DNA from 2 places in the Effusibacillus dendaii genome. Region 1 is predicted to be linked to the other one. Evidence: riboswitches for the same ligand, from Rfam matches in the RefSeq annotation. Region 1 holds a riboswitch; the other holds the start of a gene.
The links. Region 1 has a riboswitch for glycine ahead of skT53_RS08320 (ACT domain-containing protein). Riboswitches for the same ligand answer to the same signal wherever they lie in the genome.
Positions count from the first base shown of each region.

Region 2: linked by a shared signal. The riboswitch ahead of gcvT (glycine cleavage system aminomethyltransferase GcvT) and the one ahead of skT53_RS08320 (ACT domain-containing protein) in region 1 are both predicted to bind glycine.

Region 1 is NZ_AP023366.1:1,527,808-1,538,443, reverse strand. Features, by position in the region: gene skT53_RS08345 (hydantoinase B/oxoprolinase family protein) at 1-1,125, shown strand, start outside; gene skT53_RS08340 (acetone carboxylase subunit gamma) at 1,154-1,651, shown strand; gene skT53_RS08335 (sigma-54-dependent Fis family transcriptional regulator) at 1,705-3,633, opposite strand; partial or broken gene skT53_RS08330 (IS110 family transposase) at 3,775-4,278, opposite strand; gene skT53_RS08325 (PFL family protein) at 4,466-5,830, opposite strand; gene skT53_RS08320 (ACT domain-containing protein) at 5,841-6,116, opposite strand; glycine riboswitch at 6,224-6,309, opposite strand; gene skT53_RS08315 (proline dehydrogenase family protein) at 6,416-7,228, shown strand; gene skT53_RS08310 (L-glutamate gamma-semialdehyde dehydrogenase) at 7,209-8,663, shown strand; gene skT53_RS08305 (DUF2334 domain-containing protein) at 8,629-9,543, opposite strand; gene skT53_RS08300 (MerR family transcriptional regulator) at 9,828-10,268, shown strand; gene skT53_RS08295 (MFS transporter) at 10,271-10,636, shown strand, end outside.
Region 2 is NZ_AP023366.1:881,686-892,321, reverse strand. Features, by position in the region: gene skT53_RS04670 (hypothetical protein) at 1-835, shown strand, start outside; gene skT53_RS04665 (YqhG family protein) at 790-1,632, opposite strand; gene skT53_RS04660 (DEAD/DEAH box helicase) at 1,641-3,368, opposite strand; glycine riboswitch at 3,439-3,548, shown strand; gene gcvT (glycine cleavage system aminomethyltransferase GcvT) at 3,939-5,036, shown strand; gene gcvPA (aminomethyl-transferring glycine dehydrogenase subunit GcvPA) at 5,054-6,403, shown strand; gene gcvPB (aminomethyl-transferring glycine dehydrogenase subunit GcvPB) at 6,400-7,857, shown strand; gene skT53_RS04640 (MFS transporter) at 8,114-8,377, opposite strand; gene skT53_RS04635 (YhcN/YlaJ family sporulation lipoprotein) at 8,957-9,493, opposite strand; gene skT53_RS04630 (histidine phosphatase family protein) at 9,627-10,223, opposite strand; gene aroQ (type II 3-dehydroquinate dehydratase) at 10,345-10,636, shown strand, end outside.

The DNA of each region.
Region 1 (10,636 bases):
CTCAATCCTGACGATATTCGAACCGCTCACAGCTATGCGTGGCACTTCCTGGTCTCAGCCTGGAGTCCGTTGTGGAGATCGTTGAGCCGAACTTATTTTGCCCGCGGTTATCTGGAAGAAGTAAACGCGGGGAACGCTAACACAAGCAATTGGCTACAGGGTGGGGGTTATAACCAATTCAATGAAAATCATGCCGTCAACAGCTTCGAATCGGCTGCCGAGGGAGTCGGCGCAAGCGCTGTCAAGGACGGGATCGATCATGCTGCAGCGGTTTGGAACCCGGAAGGCGACATGGGAGATATGGAAATATGGGAGTTGGCCGAACCGTTGTTGTATCTGGGGCGTAAAATCAAGCCCAACACAGGAGGCGCAGGAAAATATCGGGGAGGAAACGGCTATGAGACACTGAGGATGGTGTGGGGAGCGAAAGACTGGACCATGTTCTTTATGGGGAATGGCTACATGAGTAGTGACTGCGGTTTGATGGGAGGTTATCCTGCTGCTTCCGGATACCGATTTGAAGCACACGGCACCAACATCCGGCAATTGATCGAAAAGCAACTTCCGCTTCCGTTAGGAGGAGATCCGGATCCCGGCGATCCGCAGTATGAAAAACTTATTGAAGCGCAAGAAATCAATCGGGATAAGCAGGCAATCACTACAGAACAAATTTTTGAGAATTACGATTTGTATCTCAACTATCTACGAGGGGGTCCCGGATTCGGTGATCCGCTGGAGCGGAAGGCAAAGGCAATTGAAACGGATCTGAATGACGGCCATCTGCTGCCCAAATATGCGGAAACGGTGTATGGAGCTGTCATTGAGCAGGATGAAAAGGGACGTTGGACCGTTGACGAGGAAAAAACGGAACAACGACGCGCCGGGATCAGAGAGGAACGGATCAAACGGGGAAAACCAGCACAGGAATGGATCAAGGAAGAACGGCAGAAGATTCTCAACAAGGATGCGGCAATCCAGGTCCGCCACATGTATGCGAGCAGCTTTGCCTTGAGCGAAAAGTTTATCAATGAGTTCCGCCAATTCTGGAACTTGCCGCAAGACTGGGTCATTAGGGAAAGCGAATTGGGCATCCCGATTTTCGGCGCCCAAAATCAAATTCAATAAAATGTGATTGGCGAAAGGAGGATGACTCATGTCTAAATATGACAAACAAACGATTGAAGAACTGATTGACGGTACGATTGACTTTTTCAAACTGAAGGAAATGCTTTCAAGTTTTAAAGACCCGGAAAGGTTTGAGACATATCTTGGCATCCTGCAGGAGAGAGTGCCGTGGGATGACCGGATTCTGCTCCCAGTCGGTCTGCACCTGTATATTGTTCAAAAGAACAGTGGAGAACGGATTGTGAAGTGTGATTGCGGCCATGAATTCTGTGACTGCCGAGATAATTGGAAATTGCACGCATTAATCTATGTAAGGGATACCGAACAGAAACTGGAAGAGTTATATCCGAAGCTATTGGCTCCGGATCCGGAATGGCAGGTGATTCGGGAATATTACTGTCCGACCTGCGGCACGCAGTTGGAAGTAGAAAACGTAACCCCGTGGTATCCGATTATTCACGATTTCGAACCGGACATTGACGCTTTTTATGAAGAATGGTTGGGGCGTCCCGTTCCGCAGCGATAACGAGAAGACACGGTAAAGAAGATGCATAAGGGTAGGGGGCTGTGAAAGGCACCCTACCTTATGTTGTATTTTTCCATTTTTCGGTACAATGTGGTTCTGGCAATTTTGCAGCGTCTTGCGACTTCGGACAAGTTGCCGTTCGTTTCGTGAATCAGCTGCATCAGCAATTTTTTTTCTTCCAATTCCAAGGGTGATTCTTTTTTATTGTTCAGGGTTGTTGTCAGGGCGTGGGGAAGGTCCGACATTTGAATTTGTTCTCCTTGTAAAAATAATACGGCATGTTCGATCACGTTTTGTAATTCTCTGATGTTTCCCGGCCAATGATATTCCCGGAAAAACGACAGCACCGCATAATCGATCCCTCTTACCAGTTTGCCGTATTTGTCGGTAAACTTCCTGATGAAGTGGTCGCATAAAAGCAGTATGTCATCCGCTCGTTCCCTGAGAGGTGGCAGCCGCAGTTCCACAACATTAAGCCGGTAAAAAAGATCGGAGCGAAACTTGCCCTCTTCCATCAGATTCTCCAAACTTTGATTGGTAGCCGCGATGATGCGAACATCAACCGGAATCGACTTTGAAGAACCAAGGCGGATTATTTCCTTTTCCTGTAGCACGCGCAGAAGGAAAACTTGCAGATCCTGAGGCATTTCTCCGATTTCATCCAAAAATAATGTTCCGCCGTTGGCCTCTTCAAATTTGCCCGCTTTTCCTTTCGGATTTCCTCCGGTGAATGTGCCTGCTTCATAACCGAACAGTTCGCTGGCCATCAACTCCTTGGGAATGGCGCCGCAGTTGACAGCCAGAAAAGGAGAGCGGTGGCGCGGGCTGGCAAGGTGAATCGCACGGGCGAATCTTTCTTTGCCTGTTCCACTTTCTCCGGTCAGCAAAACCGGTACGTTGGTGGGGGCCACCAGTTGGCTCTTATATACAATGTTTTTGAACTGATTGGACTGTCCAATGATCTCTGACCAATGGTTGTGTACCATCTGGGACCCGGATCCATGCCATTCGGATTTTTTCAGATTTAGCAGAAAGCCAATCCTTTCGCTGTCTGAAACAATCGGGTGAATGGCGATTTTTACCCGCCAGAAAGGCAAATAAATTTCTGCCACATCATTGATTCCGTTTAATAGAGCCGATTTCAGGTCCTCCACGCCGGGAAGTGACCAAAATTGTTGACAATCGATCGTGTTGAACAGGGACAATGCTGCAGAAGTGGAATTCACAATTTGCAAGGCGGCATCCAAAACGATTACCAGGTCGGTTTTCCATTGTTCCTTCGCTCGCGTAAAGCAAGCCTGCAAATAATCACTTTTTTTACGTGAAATTTCGCTGAAAAGCTGCTGGATCGTAAGTGAGGTCAGGACTGTGATTCCCAATGTGTGAGGCTGGGCCAGTTCTGACGGGCCGGTAAGATCAATCACTCCCAAAAGTTGTCCTGTCAAAGGATCTTTAATCGGTGCAGATGAACAAACCCAGGGATGGCATCCCTCACAAAAATGTTCAAAAGAAAAAATTTGAATCGGCTGCTGAATCGCAATACAAGTTCCAATGGCATTGGTACCGGCTGTTTGCTCGCTCCAATCCGCTCCGGGTACAAAGTTCATGTGTTCGGCTTTGGCCATTATAGTACGGTCGCCTTGCAAGTACATGATCTTTCCGTTGTTGTCACAGAGAGTCACTAAATGACCGGTGTCTTGGATCTGATCGCTCAAATGCTGCAGGACCGGCAGGGAAATTTGATAGAGGTGGGACTTTTTCACCCACTCGGTCATTTGTCTATCTGACATTGCAAGGGAGGTTTGTTTTTGTCTGGGGTCTATGCCGTACGATTGACAGCGCTTCCATGATTGATAAACGTTCATTCGCATTTGGTCAGGTTCGAGGCCATCGAGGATAAAGTGTGTCCACTTGGTTTCCAATTCTTGCATTTTTGACAGTAGTTCACTGGTTGAGCGGATGGCGATAAGCGGATTCCCCATACTATCCCTCCAGTGTTTAGAAAATTCAAATCATTCAATCTGAATTATAGCAAAATTGAGGAAATTATGAAAGCTTGTAGCATGTAAAGAGTTCAGCCGATTTTTCCGTTTTAGTGGGACAAGTTTCGCCTGATTTTTATCTTATGTGTGTTTCACCGGCCTTTCCGGCGTGTAGAGTTGGTTGTTACGTAGCAGCGCATCAACCATACGCACAAGTTTTCTTGCTGTCAGGGCGAGGGCCCGTTTATGTTGGTGTTTGTTGACTTCCCTGTATTTCTGCTGGTAATACGCTCGGTATTCCGGTAGATTGCGCTGTACCGAGTTGGCAGCCTCAATCAGGTAATAACGCAAATACCGATTTCCGGAGCGAATCATTTTCCTGGCATCTGCTTCAAATTTACCGGATTGGTGTTTACTCCAAGTCAAGCCCGCATATTTGGCGAGAGACGCTTGGTCTTTAAAACGGTGAATATCGCCAATTTCGGACAGGATGCCTGCCGCTAAAACCGGCCCAATCCCCGGAACACTTTGCAAAGTGTTTGGGATTCCGTCCAAAACGCGGGCAATCGATTGGTCGAGCTTCTTTAATTGGCTCTGCAAGCTTTTGATGGATTCAATCGATGCGGCGAGCACAATGTCAATTGATACGCATCTGGATTTCTTCGCATTTTACACTCATTCCCGACACCCCTTGCCAAAACGAATACGCCAGTCACATGGGCGGAGCCAAGCGCCGGAACGATATTAGAATGGACAAAGGGAAGCGTGAAACTGCTTGCCTGATTTTGTCATAGAAATCGAATAACCGGATTTTGATATGGAACTCGGACAGCTAATTCGTCAGCGATTGAATCGGTGCGGGAATGCGGCCGCCCCGTTTCGCGAACTGTTCGGAGGAAAAGGGGACCATCTGCATCACGGGAGCGCGTCCTAACAAACCGCCAAACTCTACCATATCGCCCGCTTTTGCACCGGCAACCGGAATGACGCGTACAGCTGTCGTTTTTTTGTTGATCATGCCGATCGCCATCTCATCGGCAATGAAACCGGCCAATGTTTCCGCTGTCGTGTCACCCGGCACCGCGATCATATCAAGGCCCACCGAGCACACGCAGGTCATCGCCTCCAGTTTGGCCAGACTTAACGCACCCGCTTCCACAGCTGCAATCATGCCGTTGTCCTCTGAAACGGGGATAAATGCGCCTGACAGACCGCCAGGATAAGAGGTAGCCATAGCCCCGCCTTTTTTGACTGCATCATTCAACAAAGCCAATGCGGCAGTAGTTCCGTGCGTACCGCATCGTTCCAATCCCATCGCCTCAAGGATTTGCGCCACACTGTCTCCCATTGCGTTGGTAGGAGCCAGAGACAGATCGACAATTCCGAAAGGCACACCCAATCGGCCAGCCGCCTTGCGCCCCACTAACTCCCCAACCCGTGTAATTTTGAAAGCGGTACGTTTCACCGTTTCCGCAATCGTGCCAAAATCTGCTCCCGGCTGCAACCGTTTCAACGCAGACAATACGACACCCGGTCCGCTCACGCCCACATTGATCACTGCGTCAGGTTCTCCGAAGCCGTGGAAAGCGCCCGCCATAAACGGATTGTCATCGACCGGGTTGCAAAAAACCACCAGTTTGGCCGCGCCAATTCCATTCTGATTCGCTGTTTTTTCAGCGATCCGTTTGATTGTTTGCCCCATTTGGTAGACCGCATCCATATTCACACCCGATTTGGTTGAGGCGACCGAAACGGAGGAGCACACACGATTCGTGACGGACAGCGCTTCCGGCAACGAGTCGATCAACCGTTCTGCCGATGGCGTCATTCCTTTATGTACAAGAGCGGAGAAACCGCCCAGAAAATCGACTTCCAGCTGTTCCGCCAGCTCGTCCAATTGCATGGCGATTTCGACATACCCCGCTTGCTCAAATCCAGGCAATGCATGGGCGATGGGCGTAACAGAAAGCCGTTTGTTCACGATCGGAAGCCCGATTTCCCGTTCAATTTCTCTGGCGACGGGGACCAATCGAGAAGCCAAGCGGAGGATTTTATCTCTTATCTTTTGTTTGGTGGCGGCAAGCGTATCTGCACGACAGTCATCCAAATGGATGCCCATCGTGACCGTTCGAATGTCCAAATGTTCCGTTTCCACCATCCGAATCGTTTCCAGTACTTCTTGTTCGGTATAGCTCATAGGGTCCTCCTTAAATCCGATGCATCGAGCGGAACAACTCTTCGCTCTGCACCGTAATTTTTACGCCAAGCGATTGTCCAACCTGATCCAGCTCCATTTGCAAGTCCTGGATCGATTTATCTGATGGCCGTAGATCGGCCACCAGGATCATTGTGAAAAATTCCCCGACAATCGTTTGTCTGATATCGAGAATATTGACCTGATTCATCGCCAACGTTTGCGTAACCGATGCAATAATGCCGATTCGGTCAATTCCGACTACCGTAATCAAAGCCCGTTTTTCCATGCTGTTCGCTCCTTTACTTTACCTGCATACACATATATCAAACGAAAAAAGACCATTCAGGCGAATGGTCCGAGAAGTCGCAGCGACATACCAAAAAAGCATCGTCGTTCGTCTCCTCTGTCCTTTTGCCTGAGAGTTTCGCGTTTCGCTTGCCCCTTCGGCGCCCTTGGCGGGTCTCTCCAGAGGTTCGTCCGGTGACGGTGCAGCCCGCCACGTTCATCCGATCCTGATATGAGTTTTATAGTAACAATTCGGTGCATGTTCGTCAATCGAATCGAACTGAGAAGGAAGGCATGAACATGGAATCTATTTTGCGAAACTTGCTGATTTTCTTATCAAAGAATCGGCTGGCAAAACGATTGGCTGAAAAATTCGGTTTACGCCTGGGTGCCGACCGATTTGTGGCGGGACTGACAATCGAGACCGCGATCGAAGCCGCTTTACGGCTGAATCGGTCAGGAATCGAAGCCACCCTTGACCATTTGGGGGAGTTTGTCCAAACGGAGCGGGAGGTCATACAATCTGCCAAATCTTGCATCGCGACAATGGAAGCGATCAAATCGGCCGGCGTACAATCCTATCTGTCTGTTAAGTTGACCCAGTTGGGACTCGATGTAGACCCGATTTTGTGTGAGCGGCTGATGCACCGAATTTTGCAGTGCGCACAGGAATTGAATGTGTTTGTCAGGATCGACATGGAAGATTACGCGCATAACCAGGCAACAATCGACCTGTTTAAACAATTGCTTATGAAATATGGGGAAACGATCGGGCTGGTTCTGCAAGCGTATTTGTATAAGACGCTAACGGATCTGTCCGGACTTACGCCATTCTCTCCCAACATCCGTTTTGTGAAAGGGGCTTACAAGGAATCAAAAAGCGTGGCGTTTGCAAACAAATCGGATGTCGACCGGAATCTGGTCAACCTGATCGAAACCTATTTGGCGAACGGAAACTATGCGGCGATTGGCAGAACGCCCGGCCAACCTTGCATTTGTTCTAAAATCGCTGTTTCGCAGGTAATACCGCTACGATTTGATGGCTCCACCATCTGTTTGATTTCCGTATCCACAATCCGAGGAGGGGATTTTGATGATCGAGTTTCGCAATGAGCCGTTGACCGATTTTTCTAAGACGGAAAACCGGCAGGCCATGCAGGCTGCGCTTGAAAAGGTAAAAAGTCAATTCGGCAGGGAGTATCTGCTGATCGTCGGCGGCGAGCAGATTTACACGCCGCAAAAAATAAAATCGATCAATCCGGGCAATCTGGAACAAATTGTCGGATACGTGTCGCAGGCAGATCAAACACTGGCGGACAAAGCGATGGCAGCCGCATGGCATCGGTTTGCCGACCGGCAGTTCACAGATCCTTGCGAACGGGCCGGGTATCTGTTCAAGGCGGCCGCTGCCATGCGCAGACGCAAATTTGAATTTGCCAACTGGATGATATACGAAGTCGGGAAGAACTGGGTCGAAGCAGACGCGGATGTGGCAGAAGCGATCGATTTTCTTGAATATTACGGACGCGAATCCATTCGGTTGCACGAAGCGAAGCAATTGGTGCCCTATGCTGGCGAAGACAACCGGTTGACATATATCCCGCTAGGCGTCGGCATCATCATCCCGCCGTGGAACTTTCCTTTGGCGATCCTGGTCGGCACGACGGTATCAGCCGTGGTGACAGGAAATACGGTTTTGTTGAAGCCAGCCTCACCCTCCCCGATTATCGCGGCAAAATTTGTGGGACTGATGGAGGAAATCGGCCTGCCTCCCGGTGTGATCAATTTGGTGCCCGGTTCCGGTCAGGAGATTGGCGATTTTTTGGTGGAACATCCGAAAACCCGCTTTATCTCATTTACAGGTTCGAAAGAAGTGGGGTTGCGGATTAACGAACGGGCAGCCAAAACGGCGCCGGGACAAATTTGGATCAAACGATTGGTGGCTGAAATGGGGGGCAAGGATGCGATAGTGGTGGACGAATCGGCAGACCCGATGGAGGCGGCAATCGGAATCGTCCAATCGGCGTTCGGCTTTCAGGGCCAGAAATGTTCCGCCGGTTCCCGGGCGATCGTTCATAAGAATCTTTACGAGACCGTTCTGGAAAAAGTGACAGAGCTGACAAATTCGCTGCAAATCGGACTGCCGGAAGAAAATTGCCCGGTTGGTCCTGTGATCGATGCACAGGTCTACCGCAAAATTCTCGGATACATTGAGATTGGCAAAACAGAGGGACGCCTGGTAACGGGCGGGGGAAAAGCGAACGGACCCGGCTATTATATCCAGCCGACGATTTTTGCCGATGTGAAAGAAAACGCACGGGTTATGAAAGAAGAAATATTCGGACCGGTCCTGGCGTTTTGCAAAGCGGACAGCTTTGAACATGCGGTCGCGATATTTAACAATACGGAATATGGATTGACAGGCTCCCTGTACAGCAATTCCCGGCCGCATTTAGAGTACGCCAGAAAACATATGCATTGCGGCAATCTCTATTTCAACTATCTGCTGTTATTTACGCAAGCCAAGGTTGTCTCAGAGCGGCTGTAAACGGAATCCAAGCGGTCGGCAGCACATCATACAGGTTTGTCCAGTAAAACCCCCGCTGCCGAAACCCGTGAACCAGTCGCTGCAAATTGGAAACCTGTCCCGTCCGATAGCGATATACGGGCAGACCGTCCCGCTGCAAAATTTTTCCGTCCGGACCGGTTACGGATTCCAAAAAAGGAAACTCTAAAAACGAATGATAAAACATGGAGGCGAACACGTGCCGATCCTCCAATTGCGCCAGTACCTGTTCGACCGTGTTCTGCTCATGAATATAAAACAGCGGGGTCGGAATGAAAACAGTTCCTTCTTTTGTCACATAAGGCCTGTTTTCCGCACGTCCGGCCGTGTCCGATTGATACAAAATACGGTGAAACCGTTGAAATGTCTGTTCCTGTTCCGGTGTTTGCCAATAGTGCGGCGTTTCCCAAAAATGCGGGTACAAGTCTGTTTTCCGGAAAGCGGCCAGACTTTTTTGGATGCGTTCTGCCGCATACGCAGCAGTGGCGGTGACAGGTGCGTCTTTGACGTTAAACTCAAAGCCGATTGCACTGTCCTGGTTATCGTCGGGCCGCTTTTCCTCCCCGTACTGATGCGTGTACCCGTGCATACCGAGCAGGGCGCCGCGCTGCTGGACAGACTTTATTAAGGACAGAAACGTACGGGTATAGGAATCCGGCTGACTGTCGTCGATCCCTTTTTCGTAGCGATTCCCATCAGAATCAATCTGTATCCAGCGGGGGATCAAAGCGATGTGGAAAGGGACTTTCTGGTCAGACAGATACTCCAAAACGGTGCGCAGTTTTCCCAAGCCTTCCAACGTACGGTAAGAACCGCCTGGTCCGATGTCCTCAAGCCGCAGCAAAGCGGGACGAAAAAGCATGAAAGAAGCCTCCTTTTTCGGGCTTCTCTACCATATGCAAACATCTCCCCGCTATGCTACAGCACATCTCCTTACCGTGCTGCAGTTTTTTCCTTGCCATGCTGCAGCGCGGACAGCTGTTGGAATCGATTCGAAAGGGAGGGCAGACAATCGATAGGGAATGAATAATGCATGATTTCCCGCAAAAAGACACAAATCTTTTTTTGGTTAAAAGTTAACGTTTACGTTAAGGGTAGTTAAGTCATATAATAACGTTGTACTGTCGTTTGGAGAGGGTGGTGAACGTGACATATTTCAAGATTGACGATGTGGCGAAAGAAACCGGGCTGACCAAGCGCACCATTCGCTATTACGAGGAAATTGGCCTCATCAATCCGCCGGAGCGAACTGACGGAGGAGTCAGGCTGTATACGCGCAGAGATATAGAACGTTTGCAAAAAATTAACGATGCCCGACAGGTACTCGGGTTCTCGCTGCAAGAGCTGCTTCAATTTCTGCAGTTGAACGAATCGATTCGGGATTACCGGGACAATAGACAAAAGCGGTACGACCGGAGTCAAATGGCGGAGTTGGAGAACATTGAGAAAACGCTGCAGCAGCAAATTACAATGATCGACCAAAAGATCTCGAAAATGGCTTTGTTTCGGGAAGAAGCGGCAGATCTTTTGGATCGGCTGCAAACGTTGCAGGCAGAGATCAAAAGGACATGGGAGACGGAGGAATAATTATGGGACAATCATCAATCGATGAAAAACAGGCATCACGTGCCATACTGACCACCTGTTTGGCGGCATTGTTCGGTTTTATGGGAATCGGCGTGGTCGATCCGATCCTGCCGGTAATCGCTGAGCAGATTGGTGCGACGCCCTGGCAGGTGGAAATGCTGTTTACCAGTTATATTTTCATGATGGCTATTATTATGATTCCTAGCGGAATTTTATCTGCGAAGTTTGGCAGCAAACGTTTCATGGTGTTAGGGCTTGGCTTGGTAACCCTATTCGCCTTGGCCTGCGCCCTTTCGTCCAGCATTACCCAACTGGCGGTCTTGCGGGCAGGCTGGGGAATGGGGAATGCAATGTTTTTTGCGACATCG
Region 2 (10,636 bases), 650 kb from region 1:
TGTGGCAGGTATCATGGCGTTGTGCGTATCATCGGTTTTGCTTGGCGGTGCAAGTGGACAAGCCTCTGCCTCGCCGAATGCAAATGTGGTATCGTCTGCTGAAACAAATACAGGTCCGGATATCGCATTGCAAAATTGGGTCAATTGGATTGCGGCGGCAAACTCTGATTTTGCAACATGGAAAGGGGCGTCTGTCACCTGTGTGCTGTCTGAAGAAGACACTGCGGGAGGAGTGTCGGTTTGGCATGTCGAAAACGAGGGCCGCGATTTGGGATATTTGGTGACGGCTGATCAAAACCGGATTTTGCTGGAGTACAGTTCACAAACACCCCCGCCGATCATGCAAAATCGGGCAGGCGGCGTTTACCGGTACGCAGGTCCGGGCATGCACCTGTACCAAGCGACGGGACAACCCAAATGGGTGAATTTGTCCAATGGGGAAACACTTCCTGACGGAACTCCAGTTGCTTACAGGCTTCCGGCGGGTCTTAAGACGGCAGAAGACTCTGTAAAGACAAAACCGCAGCAGGCTGCAAACGTCAAACAGGAAACGTTTCAGACCGATTTGAATCCAGACCGGGGTGTGGCGGTCATGATTTCGCATGGCACAGGCAACTCGCAGCCGTTTTCCACGCAACAATTGGCAGATCCGCAAGGCGGTTATCTGGTATATACGGCGCTTCCAAAAGATTACTATTCGGTTTGGGCGGTCCAGGCGCGTTATTCATTGGACAGCGGCCTATCGTTTTTGCAAGTGCAGGATGTATTTGCGGCGACGAAAGCACCGATTTATGTACCGGACGAACTGTCTGTCAGTTGGGTCGCATCCAAATAGAGAAGGGCGAAATGAATCGGCTGTACTTCAATACGTGGTTGTGACCGCCATTTCAGTTCTGCGATGCGAAGCTCTTTCTCGGCTGCCAGATTCACCTGCTTCTGCTCGTTTTCCAACAGCAGAGACTGGTAGTAGGTTTCCAGTTGGTCGATTTCAGACTGCAGACGTTCTTTTGCCTGTTCGGCCCATGAATGGTCGTCATTTTGCAGTTGTTCCAAAACAGTGTCTTTTATCTGTTGCCAGCCGGTTTGCAGGGAAGCGGCGAGCAGCGATCGATTGACAGAATCCGACTCTGATTCCGGATAGGAGTTGACGAACGGCAGATCGCGAACCTGTTCGTACAGTTCGGGATATATTTTGCCGCTTTTTAAATTAATCCCGTAGGAACGGATTTCATCCCGTCTCCGGTCGGCCATCCAGGAGATTTTTAAAGTGGTCAGCAAAAACGGCACACGCAGAAGGGAGGGTGTATCGGTTTGCGTAAGCCGGACAAACTGTCCTCTCCGTCTTGCCGATTCAAATATTTTCTCCAGACGAAAACAGCCAAGCGCAATCAGCTCAGTTCGTTGCACGTCTTCAATCTCGACGTCAGGGTCAAACACCAGATTGAGCACCGTATTGGGGACCGGCTCACCGATTGTCTCTACCCACATCCAGTAATAAGGCCGGTCTGTCAACTCTTTATCGATCTCACGCGGCAGTTCCACTTGTAAAAAATTCGGTTCATCCCGTAAAATGGGCGAATTTGTCGCCGCAAAGAATTTTCGGCAGTACTCCTGGATTTGCGTGTTGTTCATTTGTCACCTCAAACATAATCAAGAAATGTGTCTTTCAGGATTTCCTGTTTTGCCTGTTCGACATGCTGTCCCAACTGGTCGAACCGGGCGGCCAATTCCTGCTCGCTGTTGGAACTGACAAACCACTCCATAATGTCGTTTTCCAAATTTTTGCCCATACGGCCGATGATCATATCCAATTCGCCAATGACCATTTCGAACATGCGGATTTTTTCCTGCAGCAAACTGACGATATGTTCTTCAATCGTGCCTCGCGTTGCCATGTTGTATACGCAAACGTCCCGTTCCTGTCCGAGGCGGTGAACGCGTCCGATCCGTTGTTCGATCCGCATCGGATTCCAGGGCAAATCAAAGTTAATCACCTGATTGCAAAATTGCAGGTTGATTCCTTCACCGCCCGCTTCCGTCGCGACCATGACTTGCGCTCTCTTTTCAAAAAGTTCGGTCATCCAGTCTTTTTTGCCTCGTTTGAAACCGCCCCGAAACGGAATCGCTTTTACGCCGTTTTGTTCCAGCATATACAGCAGATAATCCTGACTGGCCCGATACTCGGTAAAGACGATCATTTTATCGTTTGCCTGCGCGACCAGTTCGAGCACCAATTTTCCCTTCGTGTATTCACCAAGCGGGATCGCTTGACACATCTGATTCAACTGCATAATTCTCGACTTCAACGATTCGGATGTTTTCGGATCTTTATACATTCTTTCCAGCGTGGGAAAAGCCGCATAAGGAGACGAACAGATTTCCCGTTGCAATGTAATTAGCGGCAGGACGTTCCCTTTCTCCGCCCGCCGTTTGACATATTCCTCCTTTACAAAAGAGGAGACCGCATCGTACAATTCCCGTTCCTGCGGAGAGAGATCAAGCGGAATCGATTTCACATTCCGCTTCGTAAAAAAAACGCCTCCCTCGCTTCGCTTGTTACGGATCATGACTTCCGAAAGCGCGCTTTTCAGTTCGGCGGCATTTTTGGGTTTCCGTTTTTCCTCAATAAACGTGGACGCAAATTGTTGGGTGCTTCCCAGTTGGCCTGGTTTTAACAGAGTGATGAGGTTGTATAGTTCTTTCAGGTCGTTCTGGATGGGAGTGGCAGTCAAAAGCAGCAAATATTTTTTGCGCAGTTGGTTGATCAGTTCCCAGTTTTTTGTTTTCTTGTTTTTTAATTTATGCGCCTCGTCTACGATCACCAGATCCCAATCCTGCTCCAAAACGGTGCTGCGATGGGGTTCCCGTTTTGTCGTGTCAATTGAGGATACCAAAATATCGTAAGTGGTCCAGGACCATTCGTTTCGTTGGGCGAAAGCGGAGATGTTAAATTTCTCATTCAGTTCGCGGGTCCATTGCAGCACCAAAGAAGCGGGAACGAGAATCAGCGCTTTTTTGACCAATCCGCGCATTACGTATTCTTTCAGGATGAGACCGGCCTCGATTGTTTTTCCGAGCCCCACTTCGTCCGCCAGAATGGCTCGCCCCTGCAGTTCGTTGAGCACCCGTTTGGCAGTGGTAATCTGGTGCGGATACGGAATCACCGCCGGGATATGCTGCAGACAGAGCAGTTCGTCAAAAGAAGGAACGACTTTTGTTTCTTCCGCTTTCCGAATCAATTGGAATAAAGTCCAGTTGTCCCAATTGTCAGTTTCGAGGCGCTCTAGAAACTGCGGAAACAGTGAATCTTCTATAATACAGTCCGGTGCCCCATGCACAAGGGGGTTCGGCAAAGAATCCAGTTTCATGGGTTCACCTCATGTGGTATAATCAGGTTGCTGGTTTAGAATGTGTTAATTTTACAATTTTATACTGCGGATGATTGATACGGGAGAGAACGCGTTATGGCGTCGCCGTAGGAGCAAGTGAAAGGGGTGTCCTGCATTCCGTTCACGAATCTCTCAGGCAAAGGTCACCGTATTCGGGACGCACCTCTGGAGAGAGCTTTCATACATAAGCCACCCAAGGGGCAACACCCACGATTCATAGTTTTATGGATTTGTCATAAAGCATGCTTCGAGAAGACAAATTAGAAACAAGGAGTTCGAGGCGCGGCGGAAATGAGAAGCGGAGCATAGTGGAAACCTATGTGAGGTCGACCATCCCAGTCACGTCCTGTGACATGGTCGACACTCGGACATCGTGTCCAGCGCATCGGAATGACGTCGCAACAAAGAAATCCGCAGTTTCTAATTTGTATTCGTGGTTGGGGACTCTCAGGTAAAAAGACAGAGACAGACACACAGGGATTTTTTCCCATTTGTGTGTCTTTTTCTTTTGGCGCGGGACAAACTACAAAATGGAAAGGGAGGGTACGGATGACAGAATTGAAACGGACACCGTTGTTTGCCCTGTATGAACGGTATGGCGGAAAAACAATCGATTTTGGCGGATGGGAATTGCCTGTGCAGTTTTCCGGCATTCTGGCGGAGCATGACGCGGTTCGCACGCGCGCAGGTCTCTTTGACGTGTCGCATATGGGTGAAATTGAAATGCTGGGGCCTGACGCTTTATCGAATATCCAAAACCTGATCACAAACGATGCGTCCAAAGTCGAAATCGGCCAGGCGCTCTATTCGCCGATGTGCTACCCGAACGGCGGTTGTGTGGATGACCTGCTGGTCTATCGATTGGCGGAAAACCGCTACTGGCTGGTGGTCAATGCGGCCAACACCAACAAAGATTACAACTGGATCAAACAGCATGTCAAAGGGGATGTACAGGTTCAAAACCTGTCGTCACAGATTGCTCAATTGGCTCTGCAGGGGCCTTTGGCGGAAAAAGTGCTCCGCAAACTGACCGACTTTGACCTGTCGCAGATCCGTTATTACTGGTTCGCGCAGAATGTCGATGTGGGCGGCATTTCAGCGCTGGTCTCACGCACCGGATATACGGGAGAAGACGGATTTGAGCTGTATGTGGACGCCGACAAAGCGAGCGAACTGTGGGATAAAATTCTCTCCGCAGGAGAGCCGGATGGAGTTGTTCCAGCAGGGCTTGGCGCTCGCGACACGCTGCGGTTTGAAGCGAAGCTGCCGCTGTACGGACAGGAAATCAGTGAGTGGATTTCGCCGCTGGAAGCGGGATTGGGTATGTTCGTCAAATTCGAAAAAGGCGATTTTATCGGACGGGAGGCCCTGTTAAAACAGAAAGAAGCAGGCCCTTCCCGCAAATTGGTCGGATTTGAAATGATCGAACGAGGAATTCCGCGCACCCATTATGAAGTGCAGGTTAACGGCCGACGGGTTGGGGAAGTTACGACCGGCACCATGGGCCCTACCGTTAAGAAAAACATTGGATTGGCGATTCTGGAAGCGGATTTTGCCAAAATCGGCCAGGAAATCGATGTAATCATTCGCAATAAACCGGTTCGCGGCGTGATCGTCAAAACCCCCTTTTACAAACGGGAGAAGTAGAGTCAGGAGGAGAACCATTGAAAAGCTTCGGATATATCCCAAACACCGCATCAGATCGCGATAAAATGATGCGATCGCTTGGCATTTCAAGCATGGAAGAACTGTTTACCGACATACCGGAATCGGTTCGCCTGAAAAAAGATCTTCAACTTCCGCCCGCTTGGTCGGAAATGGAGCTGACCCGCAATTTTTCAAAAATGGCAGCTCGCAATGTAAATTTGGAAGAGTATATCAGTTTCCTGGGCGCAGGCGCGTACCAGCATTACATTCCGGCTGTCGTGGATGCATTGATCAGCCGGTCCGAATTTTACACGGCGTATACCCCCTATCAGCCTGAAATTTCGCAGGGTGTTTTGCAGGCCATCTTCGAATATCAAACGATGTTCTGTGAACTGACCGGCATGGATGTGGCGAATGCCTCCATGTACGACGGGGCCAGCGCTTTGGCAGAAGCGGGCATTATGGCCTGTGCGGCGACTCGCCGTTCGAAATTGCTGGTTTCTCGCGCCGTTCACCCGGAATATCGGCAGGTGCTCCGAACCTACGCGTACGGTCAACAGATTGAAGTGGAAGAAATCAAAATCGCAAACGGGCTGACCGATTTGGCTGATTTGGAAGCCAAACTGACAGACAATGTGGCAGGCGTTCTGGTGCAGTATCCTAACTTTTTCGGTTCGATTGAGGACATTCGGACGATCAGCGAATTGGCACATCGGCAGAAAGCGTTGTTTGTAACGGCTGTCAATCCGATTGCACTGGGTGTATTGGAAGCACCTGGCCGGTTTGGCGCTGACATTGTGGTGGCGGAAGGTCAGCCGCTTGGCAATCCGGTGGCGTTTGGCGGTCCGTACTTAGGCATGTTGGCGACCACGAAAGAGTTGGTTCGTCGGATTCCGGGCCGAGTGGTCGGACAAACGAAAGATCTCGATGGACGCCGGGCGTTCGTTCTGACATTGCAGGCGCGCGAACAGCATATCCGGCGGGAAAAGGCGAGTTCCAACATCTGTTCCAACCAGGCTTTAAACGCTTTGGCAGCCACAATTTATCTCAGTTATTTAGGCAAAAAGGGGCTCCAGCAGGTGGCCGAACTGAATCTGCAAAAAGCGCACTATGCCCAGTCGAAACTGGTGGGTGTAAAAGGAATCGAGCCGATTTTTAACGTGCCGTTCTTTAATGAATTTGCTGTCAAACTGCCAGGCAATCCGGATGAGACCAACCGCAAACTGCTGGAAGCGGGGATTGTAGGAGGCTATTCACTGGAACGTTCCTATCCGGAATATGAAAACGGAATGTTGTTGGCCGTAACCGAACTTCGTACAAAAGAGGAAATTGATCTGTTGGCCGAGCGATTGGAGGCGATTCTATGAGACAGGAAAACAATCAACCGTTGATTTTTGAACTTTCACGGCCGGACCGCATGGCCTGCGATTTGCCTCTTTGTGATGTGCCGGAACAGAAACTGGAGGCGATGATCCCGGACGGGTATCTGCGTCAACAGGCGGCAGAACTGCCGGAGGTCAGCGAGGTCGATTTGATCCGCCATTTCACCGCTTTGTCGCGCCGCAACTATGGCGTCGATAACGGATTTTACCCGCTCGGTTCCTGTACGATGAAATACAATCCGAAACGGAACGAACGAATGGCCCGCTTGAGCGGGTTTGCCTCGATTCATCCTTACCAGCCGAGCGAGACGGTACAGGGCGCACTGGAACTGTTATACAACCTGCAAACGGAACTGCAGGAGATTACGGGTATGGACCGCGTGTCACTGCAGCCGGCAGCCGGTGCGCAAGGGGAGTGGACCGGTCTGATGCTGATTCGTGCCTACCATGAATCGCGCGGCGAAAAGCGGAATAAAGTGATTGTTCCTGATACGGCGCATGGCACGAACCCGGCATCTGCCACAGTAGCGGGTTACGATACGATTACGATCAAATCGAACGAGCGGGGCGGTGTCGATCTCGATTCGCTGCGCCAGGCGGTCGGTTCCGATACAGCGGCCCTGATGTTGACGAACCCCTCCACGCTGGGGCTGTTTGAGGAAGATATCGTAGAAATTGCCCGGATTGTGCATGAGGCAGGCGGCCTGCTCTATTATGACGGGGCGAATGCGAATGCAATCCTTGGTTACGCACGTCCTGGCGACATGGGATTTGACGTGGTGCACCTGAATTTGCACAAAACGTTTTCGACTCCGCACGGAGGCGGCGGACCGGGGGCGGGACCGGTGGGTGTGAAGAAAGAACTGATCCCATTTTTGCCGGTTCCTGTAATTGAATATCAGGATGGGCAGTATGTACTTGATTACAACCGTCCGCAATCGATCGGAAAAGTGAAAGGGTTTTACGGGAATTTTGGCGTATTGGTACGCGCTTACGCGTATATTCGTACGATGGGGCCGGACGGACTGAAACGGGTAACGGAAGATGCCGTTCTTAACGCCAATTATATGATGCGCCGACTGCAGCCGTATTTTGATTTGCCGTATGATCGGATCTGCAAGCATGAATTCGTTTTGTCGGGCAAACGGCAAAAAGCGCAAGGCATCAAGACGCTCGATATAGCGAAGCGAATTCTCGATTTTGGATTCCATCCGCCGACGATCTACTTCCCGTTAAACGTAGAGGAAGCGATGATGATTGAACCGACCGAGACGGAAAACATCGACACACTGGACCAGTTTATTGAAACGCTGATCCGGATTGCAAAAGAAGCAGAACAAACGCCTGACGTCATTAAACATGCGCCGCATACGACGCTGGTTAACCGGTTGGATGAAACAACTGCTGCCAGAAACCCGGTTTTGCGTTACCAGAAATAAAGAAAACCGGGCTTTCACCAAGCCTCCGGCGCAGGTGGAAGTCCGGTTTCTTTGAATTAATTTCCTATTTCGCCGAATCTGAATAAAAAATCCGGATGCCACAACACAAAGTACACCTGCAAAAATAAAAATAAACGTATATGAGCCCGTCAAGGTGTGTAAAGTTCCACCGCCAAATGCTGCTGCAGCAGCCCCTAACTGATGGGATGCCTAAATCCAGCCAAGCACAATTCCGCTTTGTTTCCCGAAAATATTGTTACACTAATGGCAAGAAAACAAGCTGCCCCGTTGCGGTGCTTGACGTGAGAATTCCCATGACCAACCCTTTCCGTTCTTTAAACCAGCGATTGGTTATAACAACTCCAAGTACGGCAGACGTAAATCCTGTACCGATTCCAATTATCAGTCCCCACAATAGAGAAAACGCCCAGGTAGTCTTCATCCATCCGGAAAGCCCGGCCCCCATTGCCAACAACGTGAGTGCGTATACCATGACACGTTTAATTCCGTACTCCTCCATAATGGCTGCCGCAAAAGGTCAGCAGAGTCCATATAAAGCCAGATTGATAGCTAACGGAAAAGTGGTGCTCATCCGATCCCACCCAAACGCCTTTTCCAAGGGCAGGATAAGCACGCCCGGTGCGGAACGAACACCGGCCGACACTAAGAGTGTTAAAAATACTACAGCGATTGCTATCCACCCGTAATGCAAACGACCGGAATAAAATTTTTTTGTCCAGCGTCAATACCTCCTTGTCGATACAAGTATAAATTATGATGATTGTGGCATTTTTCTCAAGTTTATTCTACGATAAAGCATATGAACCATTTGTAAAATTAAAAGACTGCCAACATGAAAGTTAAACAGCCAAAAGCCGATACTTCTTTACAAAGAAATATCGGCTTTTGATTTTTAGGTTCTTTAACCTCATTTGGAAGAAGAGGCGTTCTGTTTTATACCTGCGGGTTAGGGGACTGCGGATGTGGGGTTTCATCACCGATTTCCGGCATGTCTGTCCGGGTGATTTCATCCGGTTGATCCACCTGCGGAATCCGAGAGACTGATTTGACCATGGGTACCTCCTGCAAATATAATAGACTACCGCTGCTGCGGCATCATGCGGCGGATAACTTCCGTGAAACGGGTATACAGTCCTTGAATCGGCTGCCCGTTTCGAATATCGTTGCTGAATCCTTGGAACTGCTGCATGACCGCTGGATCAGCAGAGACATATACCTGCTGAACGCTCGGGTCTACGCGCCGAACCTCATTTGCTACCGAGTTTTTGATTTGATCGGTCAATTGACCCTGCACCGTATTTGGAATGTCAACGGCCACGTAAGCGGTCTGGTCGGTTACAAATACACTTGCTCTTTGTATGTTGTGCCTGCCAACCAGCGCATTCGCGATATTTTGCGCCTCACGAAACTTTCCGTCTGGCGCATTCTGTGCTGTGGTATTGCCTCGCGCCGGATTTTGTACATTACCGGCATTTGGATTGTTCGCGTTGTAATCCGTAATCGGTGCCGGGGCGGGTGTACGGGTTTGCGTGCGGGGACCCGACTTGCCTGCCGCACAAGCGGACAATGTAACTAACAGAACAGCTGTGAGCGGAATCAGCAACATCTTTTTCATGCGTCTCACTCCTTGATGTAGAATCCGCTCTTACTATTGCCAATAAAGGAAAAAAGCATACTTTTATAATAAGAAAAAAGCCCCTGCGGATGAGGGACTTTGTGGATGCACGTTGTACGCTTCGGCCAAAAATTTACTCCACCGGAGTTTCCGTCAAATGGGAACAATCGTTGACGCAATCCACATACCACTCTTGGTTGTCGAAGCGGACTCTGGTGATAGCGGTATTGCCGATTTTCCCCGCTTTCTGGCCGGTAATCGCATGCAGAAACGCATTGATCGTGCCCCCGTGCGTAAAAATCAGGATTCGTTGACCTGGATGACGGCGGGCAATCGTTTCAATCGTATCTTTTACGCGCTGACTCAACGATTCAAAAGACTCCAAGCCTGCGATTTCGTGATTCGTTTCCCCAGAGAATACACCTGGATACATCTGTTCAATATCGGATCGGATCATCCCTTCCAAAATCCCATAACTGCGTTCCCGAAGTCCCTTCTCCACATAATGGGGAATTTGCAGATGTTCGTTTGCCTCTTCGGCCGTATGCTTGGCACGCGACAAATCACTCGAATAAATCACATCCCACGATTCTTTCGCCAGTTGAGCGGCAGCAATCCGGGCCTGCCGGATGCCAACTTCAGACAAAGGAGTATCCTGTGAACCTTGCATGCGAGCTTCCCGGTTCCAGGCGGTTTCCCCATGTCTTACCAAGCATATCTCTGTCATCATTACGATTCACCTCACCCTTACATACCTTACATTATAACAAATCTAGGCAACAATGGTTCTTACTACTCTTTCCGATCAATTTGTGCTACAATGACAAAGTGATTTTTCAGGAGGGATGTTCGTGGCTCAAATTCTTGTCATTCACGGTCCGAATCTGAACTTGCTGGGGCGGCGCGAGCCGCAGATATACGGTACCGCCACATTGGAAGACATTAACCGGCAGTTGGCGGAGGCGGCACGTCCATTTCCGGTTGAACTTGATTTTTTTCAGTCGAATCACGAAGGGGAAATCATAGATCGGATTCATGCGGCGTTTGGCAAGGCAGCAGGAATTTTGATCAATCCGGGTGCATATACGCATTATAGTATTGCGATTCGCGATGCGATCAGCAGCGTTTCGATTCCGACTGTGG